Regions from separate parts of the Streptomyces sp. NPDC059452 genome, predicted to be linked through region 2. Evidence: riboswitches for the same ligand, from Rfam matches in the RefSeq annotation. Region 2 holds a riboswitch; the other holds the start of a gene.
The links. Region 2 has a riboswitch for S-adenosylmethionine ahead of ACFW9Z_RS29925 (aminotransferase class V-fold PLP-dependent enzyme). Riboswitches for the same ligand answer to the same signal wherever they lie in the genome.
Positions count from the first base shown of each region.

Region 1: linked by a shared signal. The riboswitch ahead of thrC (threonine synthase) and the one ahead of ACFW9Z_RS29925 (aminotransferase class V-fold PLP-dependent enzyme) in region 2 are both predicted to bind S-adenosylmethionine.

Region 1 is NZ_JBHYVE010000019.1:9,476-12,871, reverse strand. Features, by position in the region: gene ACFW9Z_RS23750 (trehalose-6-phosphate synthase) at 1-374, opposite strand, end outside; gene ACFW9Z_RS23745 (glucosyl-3-phosphoglycerate synthase) at 438-1,388, opposite strand; SAM riboswitch class I at 1,542-1,669, shown strand; gene thrC (threonine synthase) at 1,688-2,983, shown strand; gene ACFW9Z_RS23735 (MoaD/ThiS family protein) at 3,019-3,297, shown strand.
Region 2 is NZ_JBHYVE010000029.1:29,371-32,766, reverse strand. Features, by position in the region: gene ACFW9Z_RS29925 (aminotransferase class V-fold PLP-dependent enzyme) at 1-1,377, opposite strand, end outside; SAM riboswitch class IV at 1,586-1,703, opposite strand; gene trpD (anthranilate phosphoribosyltransferase) at 1,779-2,843, opposite strand; gene ACFW9Z_RS29915 (cytochrome bc complex cytochrome b subunit) at 2,967-3,396, opposite strand, start outside.

The sequences.
Region 1 (3,396 bases), on a different contig from region 2:
TCGTAGGCGGCCCACTGCCGCCGGAACTCCGCGTCGAAGACCGGCTCCACGGGGGTCTGGTAGAGCAGGTGGTGGACGAACCAGAGCACGGAGTTGGCGATGCCGTTGTACGCGTCGGCGTGCACCTCGGCGTCGATGTCGAGCATCCGTACGCCCGGCTCACCGACCCCGCGCCGCACCGCCTCGCGGTCGCCGTCGCCGAGGGCCGCGCAGACCCAGAGCTTGTCGTCGACGGCGCTCAGCCCGGAGACGAGCCCGCCCCCGCCGCGCTTGGCGTCGAGCGTGCCGTCCTCGCCGAGCGTGTACGTGATCGGGCCGCGGTTGGACGCGACGAGGACCTGGGCAGTCGAGGAGGGTGCGTGCTCGGAGACCATGTAGCGGAACCTAGCCCGTAAGGGAAGCCGCCAAACGCGCGTCCGGAGGACGGGCCACCACTTTCACGCCGCGTGCCGCTGCGCGTACTCCTCGATCTCCCGCATCGGTGGCCGCTCCTCCGTGTCCACCGCATGGGTGCGCGGTACGAACCCCTCCGCGCCCCGCTCGAACTGCGTCAGCGCGGGCCGCACCAGATGGCCCCGGGAGAGCCGCAGCTGGGCCGTGCGGTAGATCGCCGCCGCCATCCGGCCCAGCGCCTGCCCGTCCTGGTGGCGGTGGCGCCGCACCCCCACGTCGACCTGGCCCAGCGCGTCCAGGCCCACGGTGTGCAGCGCGTCGACCAGGAGCCCCAGCTCCACTCCGTAACCGACCGGGAAGGGCAGCCGCTCCAGCAGGGAGCGCCGCACCGCGTACTCGCCGCCCAGCGGCTGCACGAAACCGGCCAGCTGCGGCCAGTGCAGATTGAGCAGCGGGCGGGCCACCAGCTCCGTGACGCGGCCGCCCTGACCTGCGGTGTCGCCGAGCGGACGGTCGTACATCGCCTTGACGAACTGCACGCCGGGGTCGGTGAGCAGCGGGCCGACCGTCCCCGAGACGAAGTCCGCGGAGAAGTCCTTGAGGTCGGCGTCGACGAAGCAGACGATCTCCCCGCTGGTCACCAGGAGCGACCGCCACAGCACCTCGCCCTTGCCGGGCAGCGCCGGGATCCGGGGCAGGATCGCGTCCCGGTGGACCACCCGGGCGCCCGCCTCCCGCGCGACGGCGGCGGTGGCGTCGGTGGAGCCGGAGTCGATCACGACGAGCTCGTCGACCAGCCGGACCTTCTCCATCAGCTCCCGCCGGATCGTCGCCACGATCGCCCCGACCGTGGCCTCCTCGTTCAGCGCGGGCAGCACCACACTCACCGACGTGCGGTGCGGTTCGGCGTTCCGGGCGTCGGTGAGCCGGGGCAGCGGGCGGTCGGCGGACGACCAGGAACGCCTGGTCAGCCAGCGTTCCACCTCTTCGAGCACGGTCGGCACCCCTCGTATGTGATCCATCTCGCCGTTCGGACGACTATCTCAACCGTCCGCTCCTTCGGTTACAGTCTTGAACAACGCGGATGACCGTCGCATGTCGGGGTACGTCCGCACACAAACGCCTGGATCGAAGATCCAGTGCCACAGAGCTCATCCAGAGGGACTGAGGGAACGGCCCGTTGAAGTCCCGGCAACCCTCCTACCGACCGCGAGGTCACGGTGGGGAAGGTGCCAATTCCGTCTTGTGGCGAAATGCGCCGCAAGGAAGATGAGGAGAAAGGGCCTCCGCCATCATGGCTGTTCAGACCATCGCAGGTAATGCCACCACCGCCTCCGTGGACCTCGGTCCCGCCGCGGCGCTTTCCTGCCGCGAGTGCGGCGAGCGTTTCGAACTCGGCCCCCTTTTCGCCTGTGCGTCCTGTTTCGGGCCACTGGAAGTGGCGTACGACCTGCCCACCGGCTCCCCCGAAGAGCTGCGCAAGCGCATCGAGGCCGGTCCGGACAACATCTGGCGCTATGCCCCGCTGCTGCCGGTCCCCGCCGATGTCGCGGAGAAGCCCAACCTGAACCCCGGCTTCACCAAGCTGGTCAAGGCCGACAACCTCGCCCGTGAGCTGGGCGTCACCGGCGGTCTGTACGTCAAGGACGACTCCGGCAATCCGACGCACTCCTTCAAGGACCGCGTCGTCGCGATCGCCGTCGAGGCCGCCCGCGCCTTCGGCTTCACCACCCTCTCCTGCTCCTCCACGGGCAACCTGGCCGGTGCCGTCGGCGCCGCCGCCGCCCGCGCCGGACTGCGCTCCTGCGTCTTCATCCCGCACGACCTGGAGCAGGGCAAGGTCGTCATGGCCGCGGTGTACGGCGGTGAACTGGTCGGCATCGAGGGCAACTACGACGACGTCAACCGCTTCTGCTCCGAGCTCATCGGCGACCCGCTCGGCGAGGGCTGGGGCTTCGTCAACGTCAACCTGCGCCCGTACTACGGCGAGGGCTCCAAGACCCTGGCGTACGAGATCTGCGAGCAGCTCGGCTGGCGGCTGCCCGACCAGATCGTCATCCCGATCGCGTCCGGCTCCCAGCTGACGAAGATCGACAAGGGGTTCCAGGAGCTGATCAGGCTCGGCCTGGTCGAGGAGAAGCCGTACAAGATCTTCGGTGCCCAGGCCGAGGGCTGCTCCCCGGTCTCCGCCGCCTTCAAGGCCGGGCACGACGTCGTACGCCCCCAGAAGCCGAACACCATCGCCAAGTCCCTGGCCATCGGCAACCCGGCGGACGGCCCGTACGTCCTCGACATCGCCCGCCGCACGGGCGGCGCGGTGGAGGACGTCACCGACGAGCAGGTCGTCGACGCGATCAAGCTGCTGGCCCGCACCGAGGGCATCTTCGGCGAGACGGCGGGCGGGGTGACCGTCGGCGTGACCAAGAAGCTGATCGAGGCCGGCGTGATCGACCCGGCGCTGACCACCGTCGTCCTGAACACCGGTGACGGGCTCAAGACGCTCGACGCGGTCTCCGCGACCTCCCAGGCGACGGCCACCATCAAGCCGAGCCTGGACGCGTTCCGCGCCGCGGGCCTCGCCTCCGCCTGACCATCCCGACCGCAGCAGCCAGAAAGGCGTCCGCCATGAGCGTCAAGGTCCGCATCCCCACCATCCTCCGCACGTACACGGGCGGCCAGGCCGAGGTCCCGGCGGAGGGCACCAAGCTCTCCGAGGTCATCGAGTCCCTGGAGAAGGACCACCCGGGCATCGCCGCCCGCGTCCTGGACGACCAGGGCAAGCTGCGCCGCTTCGTGAACGTGTACGTCAACGACGACGACGTGCGCTTCGAGGGCGGCCTCGACGCGGCCACGCCGGACGGCTCCGGTATCTCGATCATCCCGGCCGTGGCCGGCGGCTGCTGACTCCGCCTCACCCCGTTTGCCCCCTCCGCCCCACAGAGCGGAGGGGGCAATTCTGCATGGTTGAGCACGGTACAGTTGGGGAAACCCCCTTCGCTGCGC
Region 2 (3,396 bases):
CGTACGGGCTCCCTCGCCCCGGTCCGGGACGCAGCGGCCGTCCTCGGTGCGGTACTTCCACTGGGCGCCCTCGCGGACCAGCTCGGTGACCGCGCGCAGGAACCGCTCGATGTGCTCGTCCGGCGTACCGGCCCCGAAGCTGACCCGGATGGCGTTGAGGGACCTCTCGCCCGGCTCGGCCTCGGGGGCGCCGCACTCGCCCGGGTCCTGCGGGTCACTGCCCAGGAGGGTGCGCACCAGCGGGTGGGCGCAGAAGAGGCCGTCGCGGACGCCGATGCCGTACTCGGCGGAGAGGGCGGCGGCGAAGTGCGAGCTGTTCCAGCCGCGCACCACGAAGGAGATGACCCCGACCCGGGGCGCGTCGTCGCCGAAGAGCGAGAGCACCTGGACCTCGGGGACCTCGGCGAGCCCCGCGCGGACCCGGGCCACCAGCTCCTGCTCCCGGGCCACCAGGGAGTCGAACCCCGCCTCGGTGAGGGCCTTGCAGGCGGAGGCGATGGAGTAGACGCCGATCACGTTGGGCGAACCGGCCTCGTGGCGGGCGGCCGTGGTGTGCCAGTCCACGTCCACTCCGCCGTCGGCGCGCCGGGCGACCTTGCGGGAGGCGCCGCCGCCGGCGAGGTACGGCTCGGCCGCCCGGAGCCAGTCGGCGCGGCCCGCGAGGACCCCGGAGCCGAAGGGCGCGTACAGCTTGTGGCCGGAGAACGCGACCCAGTCCACGTCGAGTTCGGCGATGTCGACGGGGTGGTGCGGGGCCAACTGGGCGGCGTCGAGGACGATCCGGGCGCCGTGCGCGTGGGCGGCGGCGGCCAGCTCCCCGACCGGCCAGAGCTCGCCGGTCACATTGGAAGCGCCGGTCACGCAGACCAGGGCGGGGCCGTACGGGTCGCGGTCGGCGAGCGCGCGCTCCAGGGTCTCCACCGCCTGGCCCGGGGTGCGGGGCGCGTTGAGGTAGGTGACCCGGGCGTCGCGCCAGGGCAGCAGGGAGGCGTGGTGCTCGGTCTCGTACACGAACACCTGGCAGTCGGCGGGAAGCGCGGCGGCCAGCAGGTTGAGGGAGTCGGTCGTCGAGCGGGTGAAGACGACCTGGTCGTCGGCGCGGCAGCCGAGGAACTCCGCGACCGTACGGCGGCTGTTCTCGAAGAGGTCGGTGGAGAGCTGCGAGAGGTATCCGGCCCCGCGGTGGACGCTGCCGTAGTACGGGGCGTACGCGGCGACATCGTCCCAGACCCGCTGGAGGGCCGGGGCGCTGGCGGCGTAGTCGAGTGCGGCGTAGGTGACTTCACCGCCGGTGACGAGCGGAACGGTGACATCCTGCCCCAGAACGGGCAGCGGGGCACAAACCGACGGGTCGATGGCAGCGGTGGAGACAGACATGGCGAACTCCCGTAACAGGCAGGCGAAATCAACGCGCCTGCGGATACGCGGCGGCGCGGAGAAGGAAAGGAAAAGAGGGTGCGCGGAAGAAGGGCGATCAGCCCAGGGCACACAGAAGCCCTGGGACACGCCCTAGCGCATTCGCTTGCTCACAAGAGGCTCCCTAGGGACCAGGACCCCGGGGGCTGGCATCCACTGGATGCCGAGGGGCCCGCGCTTGCCGCAGACCTCGCTGCCTACGGCCTGGTCTTCACCCGGGGCACCCCGCCACGGACGGAGGGTTGCCGGACAGCGGGCCGGGGCCGTAGTCGCTGTCACTCATGACCTGCGCAGCATCTTGCCATATGTACGGGCACGCGCAAGGGCGCAGTCCGGATCCCGGACTGCGCCCTTGCGCGATTTCAGGCGTTGCTGGCCGCCACCCAGCGCTCCAGGGCGCGCTTGGCGGCCCCGGAGTCGATGGCCTCGGCCGCGACGAGGATCTTCGCCGCGATCTGCTCGGTGAGCGTGCCGGGCCCCGGGTCGAGCGCGACCAGCGCCGCCGCCGAGTTGAGCAGCACCGCCTCGCGTACCGCACCGGTCTCGCCGTCCAGCAGGCGACGGGCGACATCGGCGTTGTACGAGGCGTCGGCGCCGCGCAGCGCCTCGACGGGGACGATCGGCAGCCCGACGTCACGCGGGTCGAAGGGCTCCTCGCGGACCGCGCCGTCCCGGACCACCCAGACCCGGGAGGTGGCGGTGGTGGTCAGCTCGTCGAGCCCGTCGTCCCCGCGGAAGACCAGCGCCGAGTTGCCCCGCTCGGCGAGGACGCCCGCGACGATGGGCGCCATCCGGGCGTCGGCCACCCCGACGGCCTGGGCACGCACCTGGGCCGGGTTGGTGAGGGGGCCCAGGATGTTGAACGTGGTCTGCGCGCCGAGCTCCCTGCGGGCCTTGGCGGCGTACCGCAGGGCGGGGTGGAACTTCACGGCGAAACAGAAGGTGATACCCGCCGCCTCGGCGACCTCGACCACCTGCTGCGGGGTCAGCTCCAGGTTGACGCCGAGCTTCTCCAGTACGTCGGAGGAGCCGCTCGCCGAGGAGGCGGCCCGGTTGCCGTGCTTGACCACCTTGGCGCCGGTCCCGGCGATGACGATGGCCGACATGGTCGAGATGTTGACCGTCTTGGCGAGGTCGCCGCCGGTACCGACGATGTCGACCGTACGGCCCGGTACGTGGATGGTGTTGGCGTGCGCGTACATCGCGCGCACCAGCCCGGTGACCTCCTCGACGGTCTCGCCCTTGGCCCGCAGCGCGACCGCGAAGCCGGCGATCTGCGCGTCGGTCGCCTCACCGCTCATGATGCGGTCCATCGCCCAGGCGGTGTCCGCCACGGACAGGTTCTCGCCGCGCAGCAGGGGGTTCAGCAGGCCGGGCCAGGAACGGTCCGCCACGCTGTCGCCGCCGCTCGGGGTCACAACGTTCATGGTCCGCTCCAGGGGGTCCACAGCCGGTAAGAGTCCGGCTCCACCCTATCCAGCCGCCGGGACCGCGAAGAGCCCCGTCCATCGAATGGACGGGGCTCCCGCGGTGGCGATCAGTTCAGGCGATCAGTGGTGGCCGTGGCCCTCGGTGATCTCCTTGTACTCCTCGGCGGTGGGCTTGGCGATCTGGTTGTTCTCGCCGAAGTAGCCCTTGCTGAGCTTGGCCCGCACCTTCTGGACCGGGGAGATCTTGCGCTTGACGCCGTTCTCGTCGACCTCGGGGCCGAGTTCGACCGGCTTGTACTGGTCGTGCGCGGTGAGCGTGTGCAGCTGCTCCCGGGAGAGCGGCTCGTGGATCTCCACGAACTCACCGTGCGGCAGGCGCTTGATGATGCCGGTCTCACGACCGTGCAGCACCTTCTCCTTGTCCCGGCGCTGGAGGCCGAGGCAGATCCGCTTGGTGACGATGAACGCGATGACCGGTCCGGCGAAGAAGAAGATCCGGACGAACCAGGTGATGGCGTTGATCGACAGGTCGAAGTGCGTGGCCCACAGG